Linked DNA regions of Butyricimonas faecalis. The main gene of each other region encodes a partner of the protein of the gene in region 2 in a complex. Links are inferred from orthologs where the notes say so. Each region holds a gene or a part of one and is shown on either strand. Other genes may lie near its edges. The genes, in order: prfA and prmC.

The links.
Region 1: the proteins of prmC (region 2) and prfA are in contact, whole or in part, in a crystal structure (PDB 2B3T), measured with the Escherichia coli proteins. The link is inferred for Butyricimonas faecalis from one-to-one orthologs.

The regions. Positions count from the first base shown.
Region 1 is NZ_CP032819.1:4,198,559-4,214,108, forward strand. Bases 7,568-10,552 are described here. They hold prfA (peptide chain release factor 1), read left to right. Parts: upstream 7,568-8,509; coding sequence 8,510-9,595; downstream 9,596-10,552. Other genes in these bases: D8S85_RS17985 (NAD-dependent epimerase/dehydratase family protein), read left to right, coding at 7,568-8,410; pyrF (orotidine-5'-phosphate decarboxylase), read left to right, coding at 9,635-10,462. Outside these bases: D8S85_RS17945 (glycosyltransferase family 9 protein), read right to left, coding at 1-737; pssA (CDP-diacylglycerol--serine O-phosphatidyltransferase), read left to right, coding at 831-1,673; D8S85_RS17955 (HU domain-containing protein), read right to left, coding at 1,609-2,346; UDP-glucose 4-epimerase GalE, read left to right, coding at 2,475-3,491; glmS (glutamine--fructose-6-phosphate transaminase (isomerizing)), read right to left, coding at 3,522-5,360; D8S85_RS17970 (glycogen/starch synthase), read right to left, coding at 5,434-6,240; D8S85_RS17975 (YraN family protein), read left to right, coding at 6,389-6,802; D8S85_RS17980 (OsmC family protein), read left to right, coding at 7,011-7,418; more of D8S85_RS17985, read left to right, coding at 7,418-7,567; D8S85_RS18000 (HAD family hydrolase), read right to left, coding at 10,646-11,470; D8S85_RS18005 (pyridoxamine kinase), read right to left, coding at 11,614-12,486; D8S85_RS18010 (ATP-binding protein), read right to left, coding at 12,525-14,816; D8S85_RS18015 (glutamine synthetase III family protein), read left to right, coding at 15,091-15,550. UniProt on the Escherichia coli protein: Peptide chain release factor 1 directs the termination of translation in response to the peptide chain termination codons UAG and UAA.
Region 2 is NZ_CP032819.1:1,965,027-1,980,445, reverse strand. What follows is about bases 11,642-14,495. They hold prmC (peptide chain release factor N(5)-glutamine methyltransferase), read left to right. Parts: upstream 11,642-12,565; coding sequence 12,566-13,426; downstream 13,427-14,495. Other genes in these bases: D8S85_RS08765 (Crp/Fnr family transcriptional regulator), read right to left, coding at 13,910-14,495; D8S85_RS08770 (regulatory protein RecX), read left to right, coding at 13,453-13,908; cls (cardiolipin synthase), read right to left, coding at 11,642-12,508. In the rest of the region: D8S85_RS08815 (SusC/RagA family TonB-linked outer membrane protein), read left to right, coding at 1-2,198; D8S85_RS08810 (RagB/SusD family nutrient uptake outer membrane protein), read left to right, coding at 2,209-3,717; D8S85_RS08805 (hypothetical protein), read left to right, coding at 3,728-4,714; D8S85_RS08800 (TlpA disulfide reductase family protein), read left to right, coding at 4,747-5,949; D8S85_RS08795 (hypothetical protein), read right to left, coding at 6,074-6,811; D8S85_RS08790 (ATP-binding protein), read left to right, coding at 6,826-8,172; D8S85_RS08785 (bifunctional UDP-N-acetylmuramoyl-tripeptide:D-alanyl-D-alanine ligase/alanine racemase), read right to left, coding at 8,291-10,723; more of cls, read right to left, coding at 11,054-11,641; more of D8S85_RS08765, read right to left, coding at 14,496-14,629; D8S85_RS08760 (NAD+ synthase), read right to left, coding at 14,644-15,419. UniProt on the Escherichia coli protein: Methylates the class 1 translation termination release factors RF1/PrfA and RF2/PrfB on the glutamine residue of the universally conserved GGQ motif, i.e. on 'Gln-235' in RF1 and on 'Gln-252' in RF2.

The DNA.
Region 1 (15,550 bases), 2.2 Mb from region 2 along the record:
CAAGATTCCAAAAGGCTGGTTTTACCTGCCAGGTTATTGACTCTTTCGGGAGCGATGGCCTTGATCGTTTCGCAGAACGTGTCGGTCGGACCTGCCAGAATGATAAAACGATAGTCGGGCATAAGCTGTATTACTTGTTGCCAATTACTGACCGGCCAGCGTTTCATTTCCCAGTTGGCGGAAGGGACGAGCGTGATTGTCTTTGGGGTAAGTGTGCGACGAAATCTTTCCTCATACTCTGCCGGGAAATTCCAATCGCTGTAATCGGATTCAAAATTCGTGATGCCCCACGTGGCTAATGGTTTCTGGTAAGAAACGATACCCCGGAACGGTTTGTCGAACTTATTTATCCGTAGATTGAAAAGCAGGAATCGTTTCCAGCGATCCTTGTGGCGTAGTGTGTAGTGTGGCCCTCTTGGGAAAAGATGGTAAAAGGGCGGGAGTAACACGGCTTTCAAGATGTTGGAGCGGATGTTGCTATGAGCGTCATAGATATAATCAAATTTTTCGGCTTTCAGTTGACGGGCCATTTGTAGTAAACCTTTGAATCCCGTTTTCTTATCGAATCCCCACACCCGGTCGATGCGTTTGTCCATGTTGAGAAAAGAACCCATATCTTTTCGGGCAATCCAGTGGATTTCGGCATCGGGGAAATGGTTCTTTATACCGTTTACGACATTCATACATTGGATGATGTCTCCGATGGAACTGAACCTGATAATGAGAAATTTAGCCATATCTAAAACGAATTTGCAACAAAAGTAATAAAAATGTCGTTTATCTATCGTAAAAAGAACTATTTTCGTGCTCAGATCATAAAAAGTAATATCATGAAGAAACATATACCCAATCTGATTACCTGTATGAATGTTACGTCCGGCACGGTGGCTATTTATGCCGCTTTTCACGGCTATTTGTATCTTGCTGCTTGGCTCGTGATTCTGGCAATGGTGTTTGATTTCTTTGACGGTTTCGCTGCTCGATTGTTGCACGTGAAGTCGGAAATGGGCAAGGAACTGGATTCCTTGGCCGACATGGTTAGTTTCGGGGTAATGCCTTCCGTGATGGCTTTTTTCCTGATTCGCGATCTGGGGTATGGTGGTGGAGAGTTGTTCGCTGCGAATCCCTGGCAGGGGACGTTTATGTACGTGCCGTTTCTGGTTCCGGCTTTTTCGGCTTATCGTTTGGCTAAATTCAATCTGGATGTGCGGCAAACTCATTCGTTTATCGGTTTGCCAACCCCGTCGAATGCTTTGTTTTGGGTGATGCTGGTATTTACCCGTTATCATCAGGAAGAATTTTTCATGGCGATGTGGGGCAAACCGTGGCTGTTGGCTCTTTTTGCCTTGGTGCTGGCGATCTTGCTGATCAGTGAAATCCCGATGTTCTCGTTGAAATTGATCAACTTCTCATGGAACGGGAATGCTCTCTTGTATTGTTTTTTGGGGGCTGTAATAATCGGTTTTGTCATTTGGGGTGTGAAAGCATTATCCTGTATGATCCCCGTTTATATATTGATCTCTTGTTATGATTTCAAGAAGAAATGGAACTGGAGGTTCTGGGGGGTACTCGTGCTACTCTTCCTGTTATTGAAATGGGCAGCCTTGTTTATTGTCTTTCCGGCTTACTTGATTGTGCTTGTCGTGAAACTGACGGCTCGGGCAGATCAATAATCGGGTCATAATCCACAAAATCGTATGTAGGAGAGATCACGGCTGGATTCTCCACGAGGATTGTTTTGTTTTTTATCGGGGAGGGTTGCATGTTTGTCATATTCGTCACCCCGTCTCCTTGGAATATATCCTGTTGGGAAATCACCACGATTCCGGTCACAACGGCTGCCGACAAACCGAATTTGAATAAACGGGTAACCAGATTACCGGATTCGGTGTTAATCACCTCTTCTTGGGTTTTGCGAGCCTTCTTCCCGTTGACAGTTACCAAAGGCAGGGTTTCCATACCAATCACGTCCGGTAAGAAGTTATGGTTTTTGGATTCAAAAAGAATATTAAACCGACGGTCGACCGAGAAAGTCCCGATTGTTCCGAAATCCACTTTTTGTTTCTGATTCAGACGTACCTTGACCTCTTCACAGAATAGAGCCAAACGTCGTTGCGCTTTTTCGTAATCAACCTGTTCTTTACGTGCGATCCAATCGATCAAGAGACCGTCATTTTGTTTCAGATACTTGTTGAACACGACTTTTTTAGACGGGGGAACGATGATCCCCGTTTTCTCGTTGATGCTTGCGGACGTGTAGTCGCAAATGAACCCTCCGAATCCCGGAACGATCACGCAATCATGCAAATAGAGCAATTCTTCGATGTGTTCAACATATTTATTCATGCCACAAAGGTAAGAAAAAACGTAAGGTTGTCAAACTGATTTTAGGCATTTCGGATTATTATTATTTACTTTGTTGTGTCTATTGCAGACACTCAGAATGTTATAAATTGAGATAAAATTATGGGCGTATGAAAATTTTTGTGACAGGAGGTACTGGGTATATAGGTTCCCACACGGTGGTCGAACTCCAGAAGAATGGGTATGATGTAATTATTGCTGACAATCTAGTGAATTCGAGTTTGGATGTACTAGACGGGATAGAAAAGATCACGGGAATTCGTCCCGAGTTCGAGGAGATAGACCTTACCGATCGGGAGGTTACACGGGATTTTTTTGCTCGCCATTCGGATCTTCGGGCCGTGATTCATTTTGCCGCTTTGAAGGCCGTGGGAGAGTCGGTGAACAAGCCTTTGGAGTACTATTTCAATAATTTGAACTCTTTGATGAACGTGTTGACTTGTATGCGGGAATTCAAGGTGCCGAATTTGGTGTTTTCTTCTTCTTGCACGGTGTACGGGCAAGCCGATGTGTTGCCGGTAACGGAAAAAACACCTCGTCATGAGGCTGAATCTCCTTATGGGAACACGAAAGTGATGAGTGAAGATATTATTCGGGATCTGATGCGGGTGGAGCCGGACATGAAGGCGTTGGCTTTGCGTTATTTTAACCCGATCGGGGCTCATCCGACAGCGTTTATCGGGGAGTTGCCCAATGGAGTGCCCAATAATTTGATTCCTTACTTGACACAAACGGCTATTGGGATTCGGGAGCAGTTGAGCGTGTTTGGTGACGATTATAACACGCCAGACGGTTCTCCATTACGGGATTATATTGACGTGGTAGACTTGGCTAAAGCGCATGTGGTGGCCATTCATCGGTTGTTGGAAGGGAAGAATAAAAAGAATTACGAGTTTTTCAATATCGGTACGGGGAAAGCCCTTTCCGTGTTGGAAATTATTCATGCCTTCGAGCGTGCAACCGGGGTGAAAGTGAATTACAAGATCGTGGGACGTCGTGCCGGGGATATAGAGAAAGTCTGGGCCGATACAACTTTAGCTAATAATGAACTGGGATGGAAAGCGGTCACACCCATCGAGGAGACGCTGGCGAATGCTTGGAAATGGCAGCAAACACTAAATAAGTAAAAAAAGGTGGGATTTCCCACCTTTTTTAGTCTATTCAACGGTTACGGATTTAGCCAAGTTTCTCGGCATATCCACGTTGCAACCTCGCATTACAGCAATGTGATAGGAAATGAGTTGTAACGGGATCACGTTCAGAAGCGGTGACAGATATTCCAGCGTTTCGGGGATTTCGATCACGTGTTCTGCCAGTTTTTTTACCTGTGTATCGTTATCGTTGACAAGAGCGATCACGTGTCCTTTCCGGGATTGGATCTCTTTGATATTGGAAACGATCTTATCGTAATAATTGTCATTCGTGGCAATGGCAAAAACCGGCATATTCTCGTCGATCAATGCGATCGGGCCGTGTTTCATTTCTGCTGCCGGGTAACCTTCCGCGTGGATGTAAGAAATCTCTTTCAGTTTTAACGCACCTTCCAGGGCAACCGGGAATTGACAACCTCTTCCCAGGTAAATAGCGTTCGTGGAGTCTTTGTAAATGGCTGCAATCTCTTTGATCTTGTCATTCTTTTCCAAAATCGCTTTTACTTTGTCCGGTAAATTATATAATTCTTGGATATACTTTTTGTACAGTTCGTCGGATAATGTCCCCTTGCGGTGGCCGATCTGTAAGGCCATCATGACCAACACGGATATTTGAGCCGTGAAAGCTTTCGTGGAGGCAACCCCGATTTCCGGGCCGGCATGCGTGTAAACTCCTGCATCGGTTTCCCGGGCGATGCTTGATCCCACGACATTACAAATGCCGATAACCGTAGCCCCGTGTGCCTTTGCATACTTGATGGCCGCCAGCGTGTCGGCTGTCTCGCCACTCTGTGAAATAGCAATAACAATATCGTTGGCGTCCACGATCGGGTTGCGATATCTGAATTCCGACGCGTATTCCACTTCTACCGGGATACGGGTGAATTCTTCAAAGATATATTCGCCTACCGTTCCGGCGTGCCATGACGTTCCGCAACCGATAATGATGATGCGGTGGGCATTGACCATCTTCGGGATAATCTCGGAGATACCTCCCAGATAGATTTCCGAAGCCTCGGCATTCACGCGTCCGCGGATCGTGTCGTATATTGAATTTACCTGCTCGAAAATCTCTTTCAGCATAAAGTGTGGAAAACCGCCTTTCTCGATCTTCTCGATGTCGATATCCACCTGCTGGATGCTTAATGAAACAGGGGTGTTCTTGATCGTTTTCAAAACCATCTCGTCTCTCTTCAAGATGGCAACATCGTCATCATTCAAATAGATCACGTTTTTCGTGTATTCCACGATAGGTGTAGCATCCGAGGCTACGAAATATTCGCTTTGTCCCACGCCGATCACGAGAGGACTACCTTTCCTCGCCACCACGAGCTGGTCCGGTTCGTTCTTGCATAAAACAACCAGTCCGTATGCCCCGATAACCTTGGTTAAAGCCAGACGCACGGCATTCTCTGCATTGACTTGGCCTTTCGTGTAAATATACTCGATCAGGTTTGCCAGCACTTCCGTGTCGGTTTCACTTTGGAACGTATAGCCTCTGGCCTGCAATTTTTCCTTTAATAGAGCGTGATTCTCGATAATACCGTTGTGGACGATGGAAAAAAGACCGTTCATGGAAGTATGGGGATGCGCGTTCGTGTCATTGGGTTCCCCGTGAGTGGCCCAGCGTGTATGCCCCATGCCGATCGTGGCACTGGTGTCTTCCAGTTCCATGTGATGTTCCAGGTCTTGTACCCTTCCCTTGCACTTGTAAACTTGGATGTTATTATTATGGATCAACGCGATTCCGGCAGAGTCATATCCCCGGTATTCCAGGCGTTTCAGACCGTTAATTAAGATCGGACAGGCTTCTTTGGGCCCGATGTATCCTACAATACCACACATAAATGTTATGTTTTAATGATTTATATTAAATGAAAACAAGCGGCATAACAACCATTGCCGCTTGTTTATATAATTATTCAATAATCTTGTCGAAAAAATCGGAATAAGCCTCGATGTAACTTTGCTCGCCCGGGTATTCCAAGGTGGGCTTCTTTAGATCGGAGGCGAAGGTACGGAGTTCATCGTCCACGTCTTTGTGGTTGAAAATGATTCCGTCGGCATATTGGAAAGCCAATTTATTGATGTTCGTGTGTGTCGGGTCTTTTAAAAGTGTCACATCTTTTCGGGAAACTCCTTCCGTGATCGCTTTTTCCCCGAACTTTTCGTCCAGCTTTCCGTCGAATTTGTCATTATAGGTAGAGAATACCACTTTCGTTTTGGAGAAAACAGGGTCATCATGATATTCCTTTTTCAGGTAAAGGGGAACCAGCGCGGTGAACCATCCTTGGCAATAAATCAAGTCGGGAGCCCATCTGAGTTTGCGCACGGTTTCGAATACTCCCCGGGCAAAAAAAATAGATCTTTCGTCATTGTCCGGAAAAAAATTTCCTTCCTCGTCGGAGATCGTGTACTTACGTTGAAAATAATCCTCATTGTCGATGAAATAAACTTGCATTCGTGCAGCTTGGATCGAGGCAACCTTGATAATTAACGGATGATCCGTGTCGTTGATGATCAAGTTCATCCCCGAAAGGCGAATTACCTCGTGAAGTTGATTCCGTCTTTCATTGATGCAGCCGTAACGGGGCATGAATGTTCTAATCTCTTTACCTTTGTCTTGTATCCCTTGAGGTAGAAATCTTCCAATATTTGCCATCTCTGATTCCGGCAGATAAGGAACTATCTCTTGAGAAATGAATAAAACTCTTTTTTTAGCCATAACTACTACTTTTCCCAAAAACCTTACAAAGATAGGCATTTTGGTTCAGATTTCAAAACTAGTTCGAAATAAACCTCTCTCGAAATAAACCACTTGAATCTTAAAAACGATGCGGGGTGTAGAATTTTTGACTAAAAATTTTGCGTTTATGATAGATTTGTATAACATTGCGAAACTCTTTTTAGGCTGTAAATTAGGGGGAGACTGTACTATGGCGTGGCATAACAAACTGGGTGAATACGGAGAAGAAAAGGTGAACCGGTATCTTTTGGATATGGGTTACACGATTCTGGAACGAAACTGGCGGGTGGGACATCGGGAACTGGATTTTGTGTGTCTTGACGGGGAGGTATTGGTCGTGGTGGAGGTGAAAACCCGGGAGAGTGACAACGTATCACTTTTTGATTTGCTGGATTACAAGAAGAGGAGAAATTTGCAAGCTGCGGGAGCTGCTTATTTGACGAAAAAGAACATTCACCGGGAAATACGATTCGATTTGGTTGTGGTCACCGGTGTAGAAATGCATCTGGAATATATAAAAGAAGCCATTGATTTGTTTTAAAGAACCGGGTGGCTTTTGTCGTGTGTGGTGTGGTAGGAATATGAAAAACCACCCGGCATAAGAAAAGTGTCAATAGGGATACTTGTGTATTATCAAAAATTGTGCTAGAAATTCGGGTTCCTGCAAAAAGTATCAAATTTTCTTTCATATGGATGATTTTGTACGAAATTTACTATCTTTGAAAAGTAAAACATAAAAGAAAAAGGATATGGCAACAGTAAAAGCAAAATATTTAGGAGATTTGCGTTTGGAGTGTACGCATTTACAGAGTGGTACGAAGATTATCACGGATGCACCGACAGATAACAACGGGAAAGGTGAGGCTTTTTCTCCGACCGATTTGTGTTCCACGTCACTGGCTGCTTGTGCCATGACAATCATGGGAATCTATGCTAAAAATAACGGTATCGATCTGACGGGAGCTGAGATCGAAATAACCAAGAAAATGGCGGCAGAACCTCGTCGTATTGCCGAGATCGACGTGATCTTTAACATGCCGGCCAAAGGCTATTCGGAGAAAGATAAAAAGATTCTCGAACGTGTGGCACACACCTGTCCCGTGCATTTGAGCTTACACCCGGATGTGAAACAAAACTTTGTGTTTAATTGGCAGTAATGGTAACCGGGGCTACCGGTTTCCTAGGTAGCCACTTGCTGTGTCATTTGGCACGATGCGGTGAGACAATCATCGCGTTAAAAAGAGATAAGAGCCACGTTGAAGAAACGGAGGCTCTCTTTTCGTATTATTCCGATTCGCCGGAAGAGGCCGTGTCCCGGGTGACTTGGGTGGTCGGGGATGTGCTGGATGGGGAATCCGTGACCCCGTTTGTGGAAAAAGTGGACACCGTTTATCATTGTGCAGCCCTGGTTTCTTTCAATGGCGGAGACCGGAATACGTTACTGGAAACGAATATCAAGGGAACGGAAAATATCTGTAAGATTTGTTTGGAACGTGGGGTACGCCTATGTTTTGTGAGTTCGATTGCCGCATTGGGGGATGCTCCCGACGAGCGTGTCGTGATTGACGAGAATACGCCGGAAATTCCGGGGTCGATTCACTCGCTTTATTCCGGCAGTAAGGGAGAATCGGAAAAGATTGTCTGGAAATATGTCCGTCAAGGATTGGATGCCGTGATCGTGAATCCGGCTATCATTTTGGGAGCGGGGTTACGGGGACGAAGTAGTGTCAAATTGTTTGAACAGGCAAGCAAGGGAATGCCTTTTTACACGGAAGGCATGAATGGATACGTGGACGTGCGGGATGTTTGTGAACTGATGATCCGTTTGGCTAAAGATCGTGGCGTTCGGGGAGAGCGTTTCGTGTTGTGCGGGGGAAATTATTCTTATCGGGAGTTGTTCACCGTGATTGCCCGTGTCGTGGGTAAACGTCCGCCTTGTATCCGGATGACCCCGTGGATGACGGGTTTGGCTTGGCGTTTGCTGGCTTTCGTGGCTCTATTCACGGGAAAGAAACCGGCCTTCACGAAGGAAACGGCTCGTTCGTCTCAACATAAATCCCGTTATTCCAGCGCGAAAGTATTGTCTCTTTTTCCCGATTTCCATTTTCATACGCTTGAAGAGACGGCCCGTTTTTTCAAAGATATGTAATAACTCCTTTAAAGGAAGTTGTCGAGCAATTGATCGAAGATTTGTGATATCAATGGATAATTTATTAAATTCGCGTTCGATTATAATTTAGATATATATATGAGCGACAATTCCCTATTAGAGAAATTAGAAACATTTTATATCCGTTTCCGCGAGATCGGACAGTTGATAACCGACCCGGAGGTGATACAGGACATGAATCGTTTTGTGAAGTTGAATAAAGAGTATCGCGATCTGGAACAGATCGTGGAGGCGGGAGACGAGTTGAAACGTGCGGTGAGTTCTTACGATGAGGCACAGGAAATATTGAACACGGAGACCGATAAGGAGCTAAAAGAAATGGCAGAGATGGAGATTGAGGAGCTGGGTGCCAAGATCCCCGAATTGGAGTCGAAGGTGAAAATGTTGTTGGTTCCTGCCGATCCGGAGGATTCGAAGAACGTGATTCTTGAAATTCGTGCCGGAACCGGGGGAGACGAGGCCAGTCTTTTCGCCGGGGATTTGTTCCGTATGTATACGAAATTCTGTGAATCCAAACGTTGGAAAATAGAAGTAACCAATTATAGTGAAGGAACTTCCGGGGGATACAAGGAAATCGTCGCAAACATCACGGGAGATGGTGTCTACGGGATTATGAAATACGAGTCGGGAGTACATCGCGTGCAGCGCGTCCCGGCGACAGAGACTCAAGGACGGGTGCATACCTCTGCGGCCACGGTGGCCGTACTGCCGGAGGCAGAAGAGGTGGATGTCGTGTTGAATCCGGCAGATATTCGGAAAGATACCTATTGTTCTTCCGGTCCTGGAGGGCAATCTGTGAACACGACCTACTCCGCTATCCGTTTGACGCATATTCCCACGGGTATAGTGGTGACTTGTCAGGACGAGAAATCGCAGTTGAAGAACTTGGCGAAAGCAATGACCGAGTTGCGGTCTCGTATCTACGCGATCGAGCATCAGAAATATTTGGATGAAATAGCTTCAAAACGGAAAACGATGGTTTCCACGGGTGACCGTTCTGCCAAGATTCGTACCTACAATTATCCGCAAGGACGTGTGACCGATCATCGTATCAATCTGACGCTTTATAACTTGGCTGCCGTTATGGATGGCGAGTTGGGTGAGATTATCGAGAAATTGCAGATCGAGGAGAACACGGAGAAATTGAAGGAGAGCGGATTCTAAAGATAAAAGTTAAAAACTAAAAGATAAAAGTTAGAGGGTATGACTTATAACGAGTTATTTGAACAGGTAAAAAAGAAAAAGTCCTTCCTTTGCGTGGGCTTGGATTCAGATATAAAGAAATTGCCTCAACACCTGATGGGAGCGGAGGACCCCGTGTACGAATTTAATAAAGCTATCGTGGATGCAACGGCCGACGTGGCAATTGCCTATAAGCCCAATATTGCGTTTTACGAGAGTAATGGGGTAGCCGGTTGGATCACGTTGGAGAAAACGGTGAAATACATCAAATCAAAATATCCCGAAATCTTCTTGATTGCCGATGCTAAACGCGGGGACATCGGGAATACGTCCGAGATGTACGCCCGTGCTTTCCTGGAGACGATGGAATTTGATTCTATCACGGTGGCTCCTTACATGGGAGAGGATTCCGTGACCCCGTTCCTGAAATATGAGGGCAAATGGGTGATCCTGTTGGCATTGACCTCTAATAAAGGTGCTTTTGATTTCCAATTCTTTGAGGAGAATGGCGTGAAATTGTATGAACGGGTTTTGCGTAAATCTCAGGAGTGGGGGAATGACCAGAATATGATGTATGTCGTGGGGGCCACGAAAGCGGAAATGTTGAGCGGTATCCGTGAGATCGTTCCGAATCACTTCTTGCTGGTTCCGGGAGTGGGAGCGCAAGGTGGTAGTTTGGAAGAGGTCGCTAAATACGGTATGAACTCTCATTGCGGGTTAATCGTGAATTCTTCTCGCGGGATCATCTTTGCGGACAAGACCGAGAATTTTGCCGTGAGAGCGAGAGAAGAGGCCGTGAAATTGCAACAACAAATGGCGGAATTGCTTGTTGCCAAAGGAGTGATTTAAGAGAAATAGATTGCAATATAGAGAAGGTGTGTCGTTAGGCGACACACCTTTTTGATTTATAAAAGGATAGTTTGAAACGTGAATGAATGAAAAATTCAGTTGTACGATTTCAACGTACGACTGAAATAACCTTTGTTTGATTTAAAGTGTCAATGACAAAGAAGTTCGGTTTATAAATCATGTTTACAAGTTTAAGGCGTGCCGGATGAAAACGGCCAGTCCGTTATCTTCATCCGCGGGCATGTTGTCGAATTGATCCCGTAGAGGTTGCGAGGCATTGGACACGATGAACGGGTGGCCGCAGCGTTTGAGAAAATCAAGGTCGTTATAATCATTCCCGAGTCCGGCGCATTCATCGTAATGAATACCTAGCTGATCAAGGAGCAACTGGCAAGACGTACCTTTATTGACATCGGGAGCGAAAACTTCGGTCCAGATGGCTTGATTGTCGATGGGGGACGTGGAACGGATCACGGAATAGGTTGATAATTTTTGTTGAATATCCCCGTGAAGTTGGAGTTGTTTCGCGTCTAGGATAACAAGAAATTGAGTGGCCCCGTCCCGTATCTCGTCAATTGAAGAGATGGGTGTTCCCAATCCGGGATAATTTTCGATGCGACGTCGGAAATCTTCGTGAAGAGAGGAGATATTCCGGTAATAGAAATGATGGTTGTCGGGAATTCTTTGCTGTATGGTAAAATTTATATCGTATTTCCAGAGGTGGGTAGCAATGTCTAGTGTCTCTTCGGCCGATAATTCCCGGGTGAGAAGAATCTCTTTGTCTCCCCAGCGCATGATGCCAGCTCCGGAGGAAAATACCATGTAATCCACCGGAAGGCCTTCGGGTAGCGTGTTGTTGAGAGAGAACACGGAGCGTCCCGTGGCTAGGATGCGAACCACGCCTTGTCGTCCCGCTTCTTCCAGCGCTTCCCGGTTCTCCTCGCTTATTTGGTGCCAATTGCGAGGAAGAGTAGTCCCGTCCAGATCGATAATAATAGCTTTAATCATGATTAATTAATTTCTTGATTTTAGATTTAGGATTTTGGATGAAGAGGTTTTCACCTGTTAAACGACGTTTTTTCAATCATAAGTCCTCTTCGTAAATCGTAAATGACCAGCTTCTTTTCATTCTAAATTCTAAACTTTAAATTCTAAATTTCTTCATTTGTTTCAACGAGTTCATACTTGTAATAAGGCAGAGGTTCGTTGAGGTAGTGGAGTACTTTTTCCTGATTCATGCCGTCAAGGGGATTGTGGGCGTAACCGAAGGTGGCTTTAATACCCATATTGATGAAGTGTACGGCTCGGTCGAGGGCTTCCGGGAGACTGTCTCCATTGAGCATGCACCCCGTGATCACGCTGGCGAAAGCGTCGCCCGTGCCGGGATACGAGGCCGGGATGTAGTCACATAGTACCCGCCAGGTCCGGTGATCCAAGCGGTTATAAGCGAGGGTGGCCACGTTTTGGGCGTTACCTCCGGGAGCGGAGGTGATAATCACGTGTTCCGGACCGAGCTCGCTCAACTGTTTGCACCATTGTATTGCGGTTTCCACGGAAATCTCCAGTCGCGGGTTATACCCGAGCAGAAAGGCCGCTTCTGTCAAGTTGGGGGTGATCACTTTGGCTTGGGAACAGAGTTTCCGCATTCCTTCCACCATGTCGGGTGTCATGCTGGAATATAATTCCCCGTGGTCTCCCAGTACGGGATCAACGAGGATGAAATTTTGATCATTTTTGAAGTGTGCGAAAAAATCACTGACGATGCCCATTTGTTTCACGGAAGCCAGGTATCCCGTGTAGATGGCGTCAAATTGGAGTTGCAACTCTTTCCAATGAGCGATAAAACTTTCCATGTAATCAGTCAGATCCAGCGAGCGAAAATCCTTGTATTCGCTATGGGCGGATAGTATGGCAGTGGGAAGGGGGCAAACCTGGAATCCCATGTGTGTAAGTATGGGGATAGCCACGGTCAATGAAGCTCTTCCGTAGCCAGACAGGTCGTGAATGGCGGCAATTTTCTTCATGATTAAGCGTTTTCTTTATTTCCCAAAGGTAATAAAATTTATTTCAGTGGAACATACGGCAAGGTGAACCAGAAGGTGGAACCTTTACCTTCCTCTGAATCAACGCCTATCTTGCCGCCTAGCTTCGTGATAATCGTTTCGCTGATGGCTAATCCCAATCCCGTTCCTTGGACAAAATTGTTCAGTTTAATAAAGCGATCGAACACCTTCTCTCTTTTATCGGGTGCAATTCCACAACCCGTGTCTGACACGTAAAAATAAAGCGTGCCGGGTGACGAGAGTCTGTAACCTAGTTTTATGCTCCCTTGATGGGTAAATTTGATGGCATTCGTGATGAAGTTGTTTATAACTTGGAATACACGGTTGCGTTCGGTTCTGATGATACATCGCGGCAAACGTTCTTCCACGCTGAACGTGACATTGGGATGAATCATTTTAAGCTGGGTTGTCTGGGCAATTTCTTCTATGAGACTATTTATATTTACTTCCGAAAACACGAACTCCAACGTTCCCGCTTCAATTTTAGCGAGGTCGAGAATATCGTTGATTAATTGTAGTAGTAAATTGTTGTTGTTTTTTATAATCTGAATGTATTCCTGTCTTTCGGCTTCATCTTCAGTTATGGCAAGAATCTCGGAAAAACCTACGATCGAGTTGAGTGGGGTGCGGATTTCATGACTCATGTTTGCCAGAAATGCAGATTTCAAACGGTTGCTTTCTTCTGCTTGTTCTTTAGCTTGTAATAGTTTTTGTTCCATTTGTTTGCGTTCCGTGATCACGACGCTTGACCCGATGATGGTTTTCGGTTTTCCCGTACTGTCGTACTCGTAAACGGTTCCTTGCTTGTTGACCCACTCGTATTCCCAGTCGTTGTACCAGTGTACGAGGTATTCCTCGTGAAACTCCTTGCGTTTACCTGCTAAAAGTTCACGGAATATGTCACGCATATGTTCGCGGTAATCGGGGTGTATGGAATTGATATATTTTTCGACTTTACAGTAATATTTGCCGTTGATGGCAAAAAGAGCATCTTCGTGATGATGGATGTCGTAATCACAGGAGAAGGTTTGCGATGGGACGTCGCAAGTCCACGGGAGAACGTGTGCCAGGCTGAGAACGGAGGAAAGCGAGGAGTTCGTGATTTCCAGTTTCTCTTTGGCATCCCTCAATGAAGTTTCCAGTCTTTTGTAATCATCGATGGAGCTGCAGGTTCCGATTAGCCTGTTCATATTTTTATAAGTTTCCTCTTCTTTTTGTAAGGCATTAATTTCGAACCATTTGTAGTTTTTATGATATTTGAAATCAGCCCGAAAGGTGAATCTTATCTGGAACACTTTACCGCGAATAAGGTCGTTGAATTCTTTCTCTACATGTTTTCGGTCATCCGGGTGAATGGCGTTATAGAATTTGATCATGGGTATTTTTAAGTCCCATTCGAGGGTTTCTCTGTAAATACCCTTTAACTGCAGGGAGTTGGTTATAAACACTTGCTCCTTGATATCGTACATCCAGAGGGCATGCTTCGTGATGTTTAGGGCGAGAATCAACTTCTTGGTAAGGGATTTGATTTTTTCTTGTTGCCTTTGCATGTCACTTATATCCTGAGTGGTACACACGAGCCAATTCATATTGTCTTCCGTGAAAAGATGTTTGGTGATTAGCAGCGAGTGTTCTTGACCGTCGGCAAAAATGAATTTCTCGATTCCTTGATAGGATTTTTTTCCCAAGGCTAGTTGTCGGTCGAATTCTTGCATCTGTCGGGCCCGTTCTTTACTGGCGATCATCTCCTCCGTCTGTCCGATCATCTCTTCGGTGGTACGCCCGAATATGCCTGATCGTTCACTCCAGAATATATAACGTTCCGTGTTCATATCTTTGATTGAAATAGGAAACTCGATACTTTCAAGTACCCGGTTCAAAAAGAGTTGTAATTTTTCTGTCTCTGTTTTTCTCAACGTGTAATCGGTGATATCCCGCATGAAAGCGATCACTTGATTGTTCGGGAGGAGGGCCGTGTGAACATCAAAAAAGTACTTCGTATTTCTTACCGGGAGATAGATGTCAAAATATTGGGGCTTCTTTTCCTCTCGTGTTCTTTGGAGTTGTTCTTGAAAATAGTTTTTACTTTCCGGTTCTTCAATGAGTTCTTCCAGTGTTTTACCGATCATCTCTTCCGGGGGGTAAGGGATATGTTCGATGATGGGGTTAAGCAAGCTGAGTAGATGATACGACTCATCAAAGAAAACCATCATGTTGGGGGCTGCGGCTAGTATAGCCTCTTGCATTTCTGCGGAAATATTTGCTCCGAAAGTTGAAAGATATTCTGACATATATAATGCTATTTTGTGAGTCTTTTATCCGTGTGTATGAAATTTTTCAAATGTACGTTTTTTTATTTACTAGTCATGTATATACATTGTTTATTTTTATGAGTACGCGTATTATAAAATTAAGCATGGGTGTGTTTTATAGGGGGTGTGTCTTGTAATAAACATGTTTTTGTTGAATTTGCATCAAAAAATATGGGGGTATGTGCATAAAATTAGCATTATTTTGTATATTTGCCCCTGTAAAAACAGGGTTCACTTCTTTAAATATAAATTTATGGCAAAATTTAGATTCTTAGCTTTACAAGAGATTGCCCGTCGTAAACCCGTGGAGTGCGGGGAACGTCCCAGGTGTTCTGTCGTGTTTGGAGAAAACGTGTTTTCAATGGACAAAATGCGCCACTACCTTTCCATCGAAGCTTACAAAAGATTGGAAAAGACCATGTCTGAAGGATTGGCAATCGATCGTGGGTTAGCCGATCAAGTGGCAGCCGCGATGAAAGCTTGGGCTGTTGAACGGGGAGTTACTCACTACACACACTGGTTTCATCCCTTGAACGGTGCTACGGCTGAGAAACATGATTCTTTTATTGATTTGCTGCCGGATGGCGGCGTGATCGAATCATTTGACGGACGGTTACTGGTTCAACAGGAACCCGATGCGTCCAGTTTCCCGAACGGGGGAATTCGCAACACCTTCGAGGCTCGCGGCTACACGGCTTGGGACCCGGCTTCCC
Region 2 (15,419 bases):
GTGTTTCCGGGGGAACAGAGAAAACGAATTACTATATTTCGCTAAATTACAACGGAGAAGAGGGAGTGGATAAGGCGAGTGAATATAAAAATTATGGAGGGATGGTAAAACTCAACACTCAGTTGTTTCAAGGAGTGAATATGGGGGCTATTGTTCAAGTCGATCGTCGGGACCGTGAGATGTATCATTCTTCGCTAGATTTATTTAATTATGCGGTTCGTTCCTCTAGGGCAATCCCATTACGGGAAGATAATGGCGATTTGCATTATTATATAGGAAGCGTGTCTGGGCGTGCAAGTAAAATTAATGTATTGAATGAATTGGCAAATTCCGGTAACGAGAGCACCCAAACCGATGCGAAGGGTATTGTCAATCTTACAGTAAATCTGTATAAAGGCTTAAAATATGAAGGGTTATTCAGTTATGCCTCTTCCCATTCGACCGCTCGGGATTATGCCACGGAAAAAACGGCTTACGTGGCAACGATTAGAGGTTATGGATATGGAGAAGGATCGGAAGACAATGTAAAGAAATCTCCTTTACCTTATGGTGGCGTATATAACGAAACAACCTACGAGCAACGCTCTTCGTTGATTCGGAATGGACTGACTTATAAAGGTAGTTTGATGGACGATTTGTCAATCGATGTTTTATTAGGGCAAGAGTTTAGAAATACGAATTATAAAGGCTTAACGTCAAATATTTACGGGTATTTCCACGACCGGGGGAATACATTTTACGAACCGGCTTTAGGAGAATCAACGGGACATTTGAAACGGAATAAAACGACCCGTAATCTGGTCGACCGTTCCAATATATCTTATTACGGGGTGATCTCTGCCATGTATGACAATCGTTACGTGTTGAATGCCAATATCCGCTTTGACGGATCAAATCTTTTCGGGTCAAATCCCAAATATCGGTATTTACCTTTATGGTCTGTTTCCGGAAGATGGATTATTAGTAATGAATCGTTTTTATCGGATAACACGCTTATAAGTAACCTGGCACTTCGAGCCTCTTACGGGTTGAGGGGAAATATCGTGGAGGATAGCAGCCCTTCGATTATTGCGGCGGCCTTGCCACCGAATGCGGTAACCGGTTTGTTTGAAATGGAAATACAACAAGCTCCTAATCCCGATTTGAAATGGGAAACAACCGCTTCATTTAATGCCGGTTTGGAAATTGCCTTGTTTGACAATCGTTTATCATTGGATATCGACTATTATTTGGATAAAAGCAAGGATTTGATTGCTTACAAGGGCGTGTCGTCCGTGTCCGGTTTCTCGGGAAAATACGTTAATTACGCGAATGTCACTAATCAAGGACTTGACGTTGCTTTGAGTGGAACAATTCTCAAGAGTAAAGATTGGAATTGGACGGCTGCTTTTAATATGGGGTATGTAAAAAATGAAGTGACAAAATCCAAAAGTACGGCACAGACAAAATATTTGGTGCAAAGTGTTTATACCCCCGGGGAAGTCTACGAGGGAAAACCTGTTAACGGCATGTTTTCGTATCGTTTTGCGAAGTTGGACGGTAAAGGAATGCCGATGTTCTACGATAAAGATGGAAACGTGTTAGGCGTGGATAGCGATGAAATCGTGAACTTCCCTTATGATATTGAAAATCTGAAATATGAAGGGACAAGGGATCCGATGTTATCCGGTGGATTGAATACAAGGGTTGCATATAAAAATGTCTCTTTATCCATGTTGTTTGCTTTCGGGTTGAAAAATGTTGTTCGTCTGCCTTCTCGGGCTTATGTATCGGCACCCAATTCGGATGAAAATGCAAATAGCAGTATAAAAGATCGTTGGAGACCGGGACAGGATAACACGGGAAAGACAATTCCGGCCTTATCTTCCGGAGATGGTTTGATCATGACGGCTGACGATAATTTCTATGCCACGGACTGGTATAATTTGTCGGATGCTACCGTGGTTCCGGGAGACTATCTACGTTTTAGAAATTTAATGATCGAATATCGATTGCCTCTTCGTTGGGTGAATAAAGTGGTTATTGGAGATAAAAAATTGAGTAGTGTTACATTGAAATTCCAGGCACAAAACCTGTTTGTGTTGGCAGACAAACGTTTAAAGGGCTATGATCCGGAAACGATTAATTACACGACGAATGCTTACGGTTCCTTACCCTTAGCCAGAACATTTACCTTGGGATTGAATGTCAATTTTTAAATGAAAGATTATGGAAAAGAAATATTTATATAAATTATTCATCGTGAGTCTCTGTCTGTTTTTGGGGGCTTGCGAGGGGTATTTGAACGAGATTCCTCAAAACAAACAGAAGCTATCGACAACGGATGATTATGATCAGTTACTTAATAATGCGTACTTGACCAAGGCCGTACTTCCTTATATCGATGTTCTAACGGATGACGTGGATTATATGGCGGCAGATAGGCAACCGAATTTTGCCAATAGTGCCGATACGTATTTAGGAGCTCATTTGTGGGATAATAGCATTGAGACTACCATGCCGAATGGCGATGAGACATTTGAAAAATTTTATAATAGCATCTTTAATACCAATGTAATTATTGGGAATATCGACAATGCCATTGGAGACGTGTTGGATGAAGCAATTGTTCGACAAACTCGTGATCATATTAAAGGAGAGGCGTATGCTTTACGGGCTTTCCGTTATTTTTATCTGGTAAATATGTATGCGGCACCTTACGATCCGGCTACTTGTGAGAAAGAGCCTGGAATTCCGATTAATTTGGAAATGACGGCAGAAGATAAAGCTTATCATCGATCATCGTTAAAGGTTGTATATGAACAGATTGTAGATGATTTGGAAAAAGCCATTCCCCTGTTGGAAAATAATCCGATGGATACTGACAAAACCCGTTTTTCTGCTCTTGCGGCAAAGGCGTTGTTGGCAAAAGTGTATCTGTATATGCAAGAGTGGGATCTTGCAATAGAACAAGCGGAAAAGGTGATAAAAGCTAATCCTGCACTGTTTGATTTGCGAGATGCGGGAGAGAACCCGGTTATCTATACGGAGACACCTTTAAGTTATTGGAGTCCAGAGGATGTTCCCGGTATAGGTTATTTGGATGAGGAAAATGATAATGTATTGTTCGTTAATGGAATTAATGAGCTTTATATGATTTTAAGTGGGGATATTGCCGAAACCGTTTTTTACCCGAGCGAAACTCTATTTAATGTGTATGAAGCAGGGGATGTACGCAGGTATTATTTCATGAAGAGAAATTTGTCGGGCCGTCTTCGTTATGTAAAAAACAGGTATTATTCATTGAGCTACTCTAATTTTGTCGTTCAATTGAGTTCTGAATATGGTTATACCCGAGCAATTCGGACGGAAGATATGTATTTGATTCTAGCGGAGGCTTATGCTCACAAAACTGATGGAATTGCTACTGCCGTGGGATATTTGAATACGTTGCGCGAGGTGAAATTCAGAACACAGGACTTTGAGACCACGGGAAGGCTTCATGCTACTGATTTTAATCAACAGACATTGTTAGAAACCATTTGGAATGAAAGGAGACGGGAATTCTGTTTTGAAGAGCAGCGTTGGTTTGATCTTCGGCGTACGACCCGGCCTTCCATCACCCATTATGGAATTACCGGAAATGCTACTTTGCAGAAAGATGATCCTCGTTATGTATTGCAAATTCCGCAAAAAGAGTTGAATTCAAATCCTGAAATCGGTGCTAATCCCAGATAAACGCATGAATATGAAAACAAAATATGGAATAATGATATTATTAGGCTGGTTGTTATTAGGATCGGCTTGTAATGAAGGTGATTTAACCTCGGAATTCACTTATAACGGTCCGATTCCGGCAATTGCTGACGGGCCTTCGGAGGCTCAAAAAATTTGTTATGAGTTGTATCAAAAATACGACCATCACGTGTATTACACGTTAAGCGGCGATGAAGCGTTGCATACGAATGTCGGTATTACTCAAACAAATATGATTGCGTATAATTATCCGGATGCATTACCTTTGGTGGCTGCTGACGAGAAAACGGCAGAGTCTTTTCTAAAATTATTACAAACATTCTATAATGCTTTGCCTGAAACGATTGTGAAAACGACAGTTATCAAACGCCAAGTTTTGATAAAGGAGAATATTTGGTTTGATGAACTAGGAAGATATATGGGCTATTTCGGGATGATGGTGCCGACTCCGAATTTGAGCATCGGTTATGCCGAGGAAATGCAAGGTATTATTTATTGGGGAGGAATGAATGATGCTATTGGCGTACAACCGGAACTTTGGAAATATAGCCTTGCAAACAGTTTCTTTAAAGCTAGAACGATATCTTATTATGCGTTAGATATGCCTTCTCCGGATGCTTTTATTCTAGTGTCGAAAGGGAAATATTTTAATGAAATGTCATATGAAGAACAAGGCGATGCAATGATGGAAATGTTGGATTGGATGACGGGGGAATGGAATATGGATTATATAAGAAGTTTAGGTTTTGTAGATCCTTATCCGTTTTTTATGTTGCAAAGTAATTACATGCCGAATGAAGATATGGCTACTTACGCGGCGTGGATAGTTTGTAATCCTCTCGAGGAGCGTCAGGAAATATTGGATAATTATCCGCTTGTGAAAAAAAGATATGATCTTACGTTGGAATATTACAAGAAGAATTTAGGAGTAGATTTAGAAGAATTTTGTGAGTTCTGGGTGAATGTAACGATTGAATGAATGAAAAGTTTGTAAAAGATAAATATTTGAATATGAAAAAATATTGTATATTCTTTTGGTGTTTAGGAGTTTTAGCTGCCTGTCAACGAGAATCCGGGTATAAGATTATTGGATCGGTTCCCGGTACTCCCGATGGCATGAAAGTATATTTATATAATTGGAATACTCCCGTGGACTCCGGTGTGGTGAAGAGTGGTAAATTCGTGTTAATGGGGAAGGTGGATGTGCCTGTACGTTACCAGTTATGGGTTGATTTGTCGCCGGATAAAAAGGCAAATTTTGAGAAAGATATGCGCGGTTCGGATATTTTCGTTGATAACACGGATATACGATACGAGACGCCTTCGATCGATTCTTTAGCTTCTCGAATGAGTTTCCAAAGAGAAGCGGTAAAAGGCAACGTGTCGGTAGTAGGTTCTCCAGCGCATGATTTGTATCTGAAATATAAGGAAAAAATCAAACCTTATCGTGATAAAAATAGTGCGGCTTGGAATAAATATTTGGAAGTTTATCATATTCCGGCTCTTGATGGGGTATTTAATACCCGTGAGGGTATTGCCTTGGTTCGGCAAATACAAGCTGCAGAAAAAGAAATGAAAAGAATACAGTGGGATTTTATAGCTGAAAATCCCATGTCATCGGTATCTATTGATGTTGCTCAAAATATCGTTTTTTCTTCAAAACTTTCAAAAGCAGAAATGGATAGACTTTTACAAATGATCGATCCTTCTTTGCATCATGTTGTGGCGTATAAGGAATTAAAAGAAAGTATGGAAGATTTGTACCCAATCGCAATTGGAGAGAAATATAGAGATATAGAGGTTGTTAACGAGGAAGGGAAGACCGTGCATTTGGCTGATTACGTGAAATCGGGACAGTATAATATGGTGGAATTTTGGGCGTCTTGGTGCGGTCCCTGCCGGGGAGAGATTCCTCATTTGCGTCATGTGTATGATATCTACGGAAAAGGTGAAGATGCGTTTAACATGATAAGTATTTCTATTGATAATAAAGAAGACGATTGGAAAAAAGCTTTGAAAGAAGAGGAAATGAAGTGGGTTCAATTGTGTGATCCTAAAGGGTTTGAGGGGAGCGTTGTCAATAAATATAAAATTAGAGGTATTCCTTTCTGTTTGATTTTGGATCGGGAAGGGCGTATCATAGATCACGGGGTGAGAGGGGCGGAATTGGACGTGGTATTAGTAGATTTGTTGGGAGATCGTTATGAAAAGTAAATAGCTTCTCGTAAACTATACACAGTGGAAAATTCTTCCAGCTTCTGAAAAGAAGTTTGGAAGAATTTTTTGGGTATTAGGGCAATCTTTCATAACAACCGATGTGATGTTGTACGGTTGCGGTTCATGCCTGTTTCCCTTTTGTTTTCCATGGCTTGAATACCGATATGATTACTACCACAGCAAGCAGAAGTAATTGTATAGGTCCCCATATAGCACTTACAGCGAGATTTCTGTTATAAACATCCTGATTGACCATATACCAATCAATTTCATGAACATTCCCTTTTACAGCCGGTCCCATGATAATCCACCCGATCAGTACCATTACTATAGTCAAAATCCATTTAACTGTCAACCAATGCTGCTTGAAGAAGCCCCATTTTGTCCATGCTCCGTAAACAATTGCGGTAAGAATAATGCCAATGACTCCGCCGAAGATCAGCAGATCGTCGAGAATTTTTATCGCTAATGATAAAGTGAACATTCCTTCAGGGGTAGTAGGCGTAATCGTGACCCTGAGCAAGTTCATCGCTATTCCGCAGCCAATCCAAAGGATTGCGGCAAACAAATGAAATATTTTCAACCATTTCAGGTTAACAGAATTAGCAGTTTTCATAATTCGTCTTTTTAACGCGAAAATACAACAATGATTTGAAATAACGCAGATTTTCCTCCCCACTGCGTCTGGCTTAATGCCAAAAACAACTGCGTGCCTATACAGCACTTGTGGCAAGATTTCCGTTATAGACGTGACAAACATTTGGTGGATAACGGCAAAAACGTCAAAAACATTTGGTGGATAACGGCATTTTGCGATTTTAAATTTGGTGGGATGCTTTTTTTGGATTATATTCGCCATAAGAATTGAGAATAATGGAAGAGAATAAGATCTATTTTAAAAGAAAAATGTACGATACCATGCTCAAATGGAAATCTGAGCGCAATGGTGATACCGCATTATTAATCCAAGGAGCCAGGCGTATTGGTAAATCAACAATAGCAGAGGAATTTGCTCGTCATGAGTATAAATCATACCTATTGATAGATTTTTCAAGAATATCCAAGGAAGTAACTGATTTGTTCAATGATATCTCGGATTTGAATTATTTGTTTTTAAGATTGCAATTTATCTATCAAGTGCAGTTGTATGAAAGGGAATCTGTAATAATTTTTGATGAAGTACAATTACAGCCTCTGGCGAGACAAGCAATCAAACACCTCGTGAAAGATCATAGATATGACTATATAGAGACGGGATCCTTAATATCAGTTCGATCAAAAAGTCGTGATATAATAATTCCAAGTGAAGAGACAAAAGTCGATATGTACCCCATGGATTACGAAGAATTTAGATGGGCACTTGGTGATACTGCAACAATTCCCTTATTGCGAACCGCTTTTGAAAAAAAACTCCCGTTAGGAGATGCCGTTCATCGTAAACTGATGCGAGATTTTCGCCTGTATATGCTTGTTGGAGGGATGCCTCAGGCGGTTTCTGCTTATATTAAAACGAATAATTTTTCAATTGTTGATGTCGCGAAACGGGATATCATCGCTTTGTATGAAGAAGATTTTGGGAAAATCGATGATTCGGGAAAGGCGAAGTCGATGTATGATGTGATTCCTGCACAATTAAGTAAAAATGTGTTACGTTATCAAGTGGGAAAGGCTATTCCTAACGAAAAGGTGGATAGAATAATAAATATTGTGAAGGAAATGGAGGATTCGATGACGGTTAATGTTGCATTTCATTCTGACGACCCGAATGTCGGTTTGGCGTTGACAAAAAATGACGAATATTTCAAAATGTATGCCTCGGATACAGGTCTGTTCGTAACACTTGCATTTAAAGATCGTGATATTACAGAAAATGTCATTTATGATAAATTGCTTAGCGATAAACTTGGTACAAACTTGGGATACGTTTATGAAAATGTCATAGCCCAAATGTTAAAAGCTACCGGGAAGAATTTATTTTACCATACAATTCCCTATGCCGAAGGTAAAAAGTATTATGAAATCGATTTTGTCATACCCGATGGGCATAAGATATCTCCCATAGAGGTGAAATCTTCAGGGTATAAATCTCATAAATCATTGGATCAGTTTTGCATTAAATACTCCGATCGGATCATGAATAAATACGTGATTTATACAAAAGATTATAAGAGAGAGAATGGCATCGATTATATTCCGGTTTATATGACCATGTTTTTATAACCGTATACAAAGGAAAATTTATAACTTTTGTCGAAATACCTGCAAAAGTTACAACATTCGCGGGTAATAAACCGCAAAATCTGCGGTTTATTACCCGCGAACGTACCCAGCCAACGGGCTACTCCTTGTAGTACACTCGTTTCACGCGGAAAGAGATGCCTGTAAGTACTTCGTACGGGATGGTCCCCAGTTGTTCCGCCAATTCGGTCACGGGAATGTGTTTCCCGAAAATCTCGACCTCGTCCCCGATGGCGGCATCCGTGTCCGTGATGTCGATCATGCAGGTATCCATGCAGATGTTACCTATAATCGGAACCCGTTTCCCCTTGACGAATACGTTGCCGATGCGGTTGCTCAAATGACGGTTGAGCCCGTCGGCATACCCCACGGGGATCACGGCAATCCGGGAGGGGCGGGTCGTGTAGCTTTTACGTCCGTAGCCGATGGATTGACCTTCGGGAACGTTGCGGATGGAGGAAATGTAGGTTTTGAAACTGCTTACGGCTTGGAGTTGGGCATTCGCGGCACTGATGCCGTGTAAACCGATACCGAGACGAACCATGTCGAAATGGTATTGCGGGAACCGTTCGATGCCGGCGGAATTCAAAATGTGACGCCAGATTTTGTAGTTAAATTGGGCTTGGATGCGTTCGGTCATACGTTCAAACAGGTGGATTTGGCCCAAGGTGAATTCATCGTGCTTGGCTTCGTCACTTCCCGCGAGATGAGAAAACATGGAACGGATGTACACGGAACGTTCGGTATTGAAAAATTCCAATAATTGCGGGATATCCTGTTCATCAAAACCGGAACGGTTCATGCCGGTGTTCAGTTTGATATGTACGGGGAAACGCTTGATCCCGTGTTTTTTCAGTGCCTGGTTGAAATCTTCCAAAATGTCCAGGGCGTAGATTTCCGGTTCCAAGTTAAACATGATCATGTTGTCAAAAGCTTCCCGTTCGGGGTTCATGACAGCGATGGGAATGGTGATGCCCGCGGCACGCAGTTCGATTCCCTCGTCGGCAAAAGCGACCATGAGATAATCCACCCGATGGTATTGTAGCAAGGAGGCAATCTCACGGGAACCGCTACCGTACGAAAAAGCTTTTACCATGACGGCGAGGTGTGCGTCGGTCAATGACCGGAAGTGATTTAGATTGTAAACCATGGCATCCAGGTCGACTTCCAGAATGGTGCTGTGGGATTGCTTTTGCAGGAACCCGGCGATATATTCGAATTGGAAGGCCCGCGCACCTTTGATCAAGATTATTTGGTTTTTGAAATTCTCCCGGTCTTCCTGGCGGAGAAAATGTTCCGTGTCTTCGTAAAAGCGGGAATTGACCGCGAAATTATGGCGATGTTCACAGAGGTGTTTGCCGATACCGATAAATAAAGAGATGTTTGCCTGTCGAAGGGTCTCCGCGATAGAAGGGTAAAGATCGTCTCCAGCTTTTCCCGTGTCCATGAAATCGGAAAGGATAACAACCCGCTCTTTCGAGGAATCCTGTGTTGCCAATATGTTCAATGCCAGTTGGAACGAGGAGGGGTCTGAATTGTAATAGTCATTCACGAGCGTGCAATTGTTGATGCCGTCTTTGATTTCAAGGCGCATGGCTATGGCGGAAAGTTGTTGCACTCGGGAATAAATGGTATCCGGAGAGTAGCGTTTTAACAGCATGGTGCTGACAACGTTCATGCAGTTCTCGAATGAGGCGATGTCCGCGAAAGGAATGTCCAGCCTGAAATTGGTACCGTTGTACGTGATTTGTACTTCCCGGTGCCCCCCCGTAATATTTAGTGTTTTTACTTGAATTTGCGCGTTCTCGTCTTCCCCCCAGAGTAAGCACGAGACGGTGGCGGGCAATTGTGTTTTGATATATTCCATGGCCTCTCCCGATTGCCCGATCACCCAGGAACAGGACGTGAAAAGTTGGGCTTTTTCGGCTAGTTTTTCTTGCGTGGAGGCGAAGTTTTCACCGTGTGCATCCCCGAGATGAGTGAAGATTCCTACCGTTGGCCGGATCATTTGTTGCAGGCGTTTCATCTCCCCTTTTTGGGATATTCCCGCCTCGATGATGGCGATTTCGGTGCGGGCATCGATTCCCAACAGAGATAGGGGGACGCCTACTTGAGAGTTGTAACTCCGGGGACTCCGGTAGATTAGGAAGTCCTTTGACAGGAGTTGGTATAGCCATTCTTTCACGACGGTTTTCCCGTTACTTCCGGTAATGCCGATGACTTCGGCGTTGACCTGTTGACGATGGTGGGCTGCCAGCTGTTGCAAGGCCGCCAATACGTTTTCAACGACGATCAGGTTGGCTTCTGTCAGTAGTTTGAATTCTTCCCGGAATTCACTGATGACAAATGCTCGAACCCCATCCGCGTATAGGGTTGGGATGTAATCGTGCCCGTTGTGATTGTTACCTGTTAAAGCAAAAAATAGCGTGTGTTCGGGCGTGACGACCGAGCGGCTGTCGATGCTATATTCCGTGATCTCCACGGGTATCCCGCTATGTAATGTACCGTTAATGATTTCGGCGATTTCGTTCATAAGATTTGAAAATTGAAAATTGAAAATTGAAAATGAAGGATTTGCAATTTTCAATGATGTTGTTTTTATAAAGGCAAAGCTACGGATTTTAGGGGTTGGATTTACCTGTGGGGTAAAGAAAATTTTGCTGTCGGAGTGGCAAGTTGTATGGTGTTGTTTGGGGGGTGATTCGTAACAGTTTGGGGCGTGTTAAGCGGCAATAGACGTGTGACAGAGGTGTCCCCTAGGTTTCACGGCCGTTTGGGAACTGACTTTGCTCACTCGGGGACATGTGATACTTAGGGGGTTGACCGCTTATTTCGGGCTTATTTCCCGATGAATTGTGTCGAATTAGAGTAGGGGCGCGAAGAGACGGGCCAGGGATTCCCGGATTTTATCTCGTTTGGGGCGGAATTTCCAGCGTTGGATGCTGATTTCAGTGCTGCCTTTCAGGTCGTTCAGAAAATCAGAACCGAGTTGGCGGCTGACGTTGCGGTCGTAGATGATGAGGTTGACTTCGAAGTTTTGTTCGAAACTACGGATGTCCATGTTGGCGGTACCCACGGAAGATACCAGCCCGTCCATGACGATTACTTTGCTATGGTTGAATCCTTTACGGTATTGAAATACTCGAACCCCGGCTTCCAGCAGTTCCTCCACGTAGGAGCGCGTGCACCAGTGCGTGAGTGTCGAATCGGATTTGTACGGGATCATGATGCGTACATCCACTCCACTCATGGCCGCGGTTTTCAGCGAGTTGATCGTGGTTTCACCCGGCATGAAATAGGGTGTCGAGATGAAAACGTACTTCTTGGCCATGTTGATCAGCGTGAAGTAGGCTTGCTGGATGGATGTCCAGTCGCTATCGGGACCTGAGGCCACGGTTTGAACGACCACGTTGCCGTCGACTTTCTTGTTGGGAAGGTATTCCGCTTTGTTTAGCAGAAGTTCCTGACGGACGAAGTACCAGTCGAACAGGAAGACCACTTGTAACGAGGTGACGGCTTCCCCTTTCACTTTCAGGTGGGTGTCGCGCCAGATACCGATGCCGGGTAATCCGTGCAGGTAGCGATCGGCGAAGTTTAACCCGCCGATGAAACCGGTGTCGCCATCCACGACCACAATTTTCCGGTGGTTCCGGTAGTTTACCTTGTTCGTGAACAGGGGGAAACGTACGGGGAGAAAGGGGTATATCTGGATTCCGGCAGCCTGCATCTCTTTGATGTAGCGTTTGGGTAATTTCCAAGATCCCACGTCGTCATAGATAACGCGCACTTCCACGCCTTCTTTGGCTTTCTCGATAAGCAGTTCTTTCAGTTGTTCCCCGAGTTCTCCTTTGTCAATGATATAGTATTCCAGATGAATGTATTTCTTCGCCTTGGCGATGGCCTTGAAAATCGAGCTGAAGGTGGCTTCCCCGTTGTTGAGAATTTCGACCGTGTTGTTACGGGAGAGGAGCGCCTTGCTGTTGTTTAGGAGCAAGGTCATCAACGGTTTGACCGCTTCCATGTCTTCTTTTTTCAGTAGTTCGGTTTTCTTGATACGTTGTTTCTGGTCCTCGCTCATGTATTGCAACCACTTGAAGTCGCCCAGTCCTTTCATGGAGAACATTTTGATCTTCCGATAGTTCATACCGAAGTAGATATAGAAAAATAGTCCGATGCCGGGGACGAGGATAAGGACGAGCATCCACGCGAGTGTACGTACCGGATTCCTGTTTTCCAGTATGATCGTGTATATGATCGCCAAAATGGTGAGGATATACAGCAGTATGCCGAGGTTAATCGCAATATTCGTCCAGTTCACGCAATTAAATTTTCAGTTTTCAATTTTCAGTTTTCAATTAAACCGTATCTTTGTTTCATGAATACGATGTTTGATTTACAACAATACGCATTACAGGAGCTAAAGGATGCTTATACCGAGCATGAAATAAAAGTTTTATGCTCGCTTGCCTTTTGCCATCTGTTGCATTGTACAAATATAGAAATCCATCTTAAAAAACACGAATTTTTAGAGAAAAGCTTTATCGATAAATTCGTTCAAGTTGTGGAAGAGTTAAAAACGGATAAGCCGATTCAGTATATTTTGGGTGAAACGGAATTTGCCGGTATTGATTTTCAGTTAAATAGCGAAACGTTGATTCCCCGTCCGGAGACGGAAGAGTTGGTGATGTGGATTGTGGAATCGGGAGTACGGCCGGGTGCGAGGGTGCTGGATATAGGTACCGGAAGCGGGTGTATCATCGTGTCTTTGGGAAAGTTGTTGAAAGGGGGAAGGTTTTATGGGGTGGATATTTCCCCGGAGGCCGTGCGTCAAGCTGCCGATAATGCCCGGAGGAATGGCGTGGAGGTGGATTTTGAGGTTCGTGATATATTGCACTACGGTGAATGGGAATGGCCCGGTTTCGACGTGATCGTGAGTAATCCGCCGTATGTAAGGGAGTCGGAGAGGGAGTTTATGCATGATCGGGTGCTGAATTATGAGCCTTCCAGGGCTCTTTTCGTGCCGGATGCCGACCCGTTGATGTTTTACCGGAAGATTGCCGAATTCGGTCGCGATCATTTGAACGAGGGGGGGGCGTTGTTTTTTGAAATCAACGAGGCTTTGGGGAAAGAAACCGTCGAGTTGCTCCAGAAGATGGGGTACGAGGAGGTTGAGTTGCGGAAGGATATTAACGAGCGGGAAAGAATGGTAAAAGCCCGGGGAAATTTTAAATTCTAAATTCTAAATTTTAAATTACATCGAAAGTGGATGCGAAAAAAGCGTTGAATATAGTTGCCGGGCAGTGTAGTAAAAAGGAGTATTGTAGTTTTGATGTACTTAAGAAGTTACAACGCTGGGAGTTGGAGGAGAAAGATATTGCCGCGGTCATGGAGTTTTTGGTGAAGAATCATTTTTTGGATGATGCCCGTTTTGCCGAGGCGTATGCCCGGGATAAGCATCGTTTTAATCGTTGGGGGAAGTTGAAGATCATGCAGATGCTCCGCCAGAAGCGTGTGCCGGAACGGCTGATCGAACAGGCTTTGTCGGCTCTGCCCGATGAGGAAAACGATACGACGTGTCTGGCGTTGTTGAAACAAAAGAACCGGGGTTTGAAGGAGGAAGACCCGTATAAACGAAAAGCAAAGCTTTTTCGCTTTGCCTTGAGTCGTGGCTTTGATTATGAAACCATTAGCCGGTGTATCGATCAATTACAAGATTGAATCATCCCATATCACTTACTTTTTCCAACGCTTCCATGTTTGTGATCTTGATTTGCTTGCCGGAAAGTTCCAGTATACCTTCCGAGGCGAAGTTGGATAGCGTGCGGATGGCGTTGGACGTGGTCATGTTCGAGAGATTGGCCATATCTTCCCGGGAAAGGCAAATTTTCAGTGTTTTGTTATCATCTTCGAACCCGTACGTGTCTTTCAGTACAAGCAAAGCTTCGGCCAGGCGCCCGCGAATGTGTTTTTGCGTGAGCGTGACGGTTCGGCGGTTCGAGAAACCCAGGTCGGTGGCTAATGCCCGGATCACGTTCATGGCAACATCCGAGTTGCTGCGTACGATACCGAAAATGAGTTCGGTTTTCATGATGCAGACGATGGAGTCTTCCAAGGCTTCGGCCGATGCGATGTGCATTTCTTCGGCAAAGAAGGCCCGGTAACCGATGAACCCGACGGGTTTTGCCATGCGCACGATTTGTTCCCGTCCCGCGATGCCTTTCTTGGCGATTTTAGCTTTTCCGGTAATCAGACAAATTAACCCGAACGGTTTATTCCCTTCTTCGTAAATCAAGTCCCCTTTTCGGTACATCTTGCAAATGCTGGTTTGACGAATGATGCTTTTGCTGCTTTCGTCCAGGTTGGCAAAAAGGGAGTTGGGACTGTCAATGCAAATGTTGCAATATTTTTCGTGTAATTCTTTGTCTTTTATCGTTCTCATAAATTTATTTGGTGTTATAATTTGGCTACGAGTGGCACTCGGCGTCCGCTACCGAATGCTTTTTTACTGACTTTCAGTATCGGTGGACATTGGGCCCGTTTGTATTCGTTACGATTGACCAGGGTGAGCGTTTTTTCAACGACTTCGGGGGCAAATCCTTTCGCGATGATTTCTTGCTTGGAACTGTTTTCTTCAAGATATAATTTCAAGATAGCATCCAGCGTGTCGTAATCCGGCAGGGAGTCCTGGTCTTTTTGCCCGGGCCGCAGTTCGGCAGAGGGGGCTTTCGTGAGGGTATTTTCCGGGATCAATTCCCCGTTGCGGTTCATGTAACGGGATAGTTTGTACACGTCGGTTTTGTACACGTCTCCCAGCACGGAAAGCGATCCGCACAGGTCGCCGTATAAGGTGCCGTATCCCACGGCAGCCTCGCTTTTGTTGGACGTGTTTAGAAGGATGTTCCCGAATTTGTTGGAGATCGCCATAACAAGCGATCCGCGGATACGAGCTTGCAGGTTTTCTTCGGCCACGTTGAAGGGGGTGTCCTTGAAGACGGGTTTTAGCGTGGTAATAAAGCTATCGTATATCTCTTTTATGGGCAAGGTTTCGTGGGAGATTCCCAAATTTCTTGCCAGGTCGACGGCGTCCGTGACCGAGTGGTCGGTTGAAAATCGGGAAGGCATCAGTATGCCCAGCACGTTTTCTTTTCCAAGGGCTTCTGTTGCCAACGCGGCAACAAGGGCAGAATCAATTCCCCCGGAAAGCCCGAGTACGGCTTTCGAAAATCCGT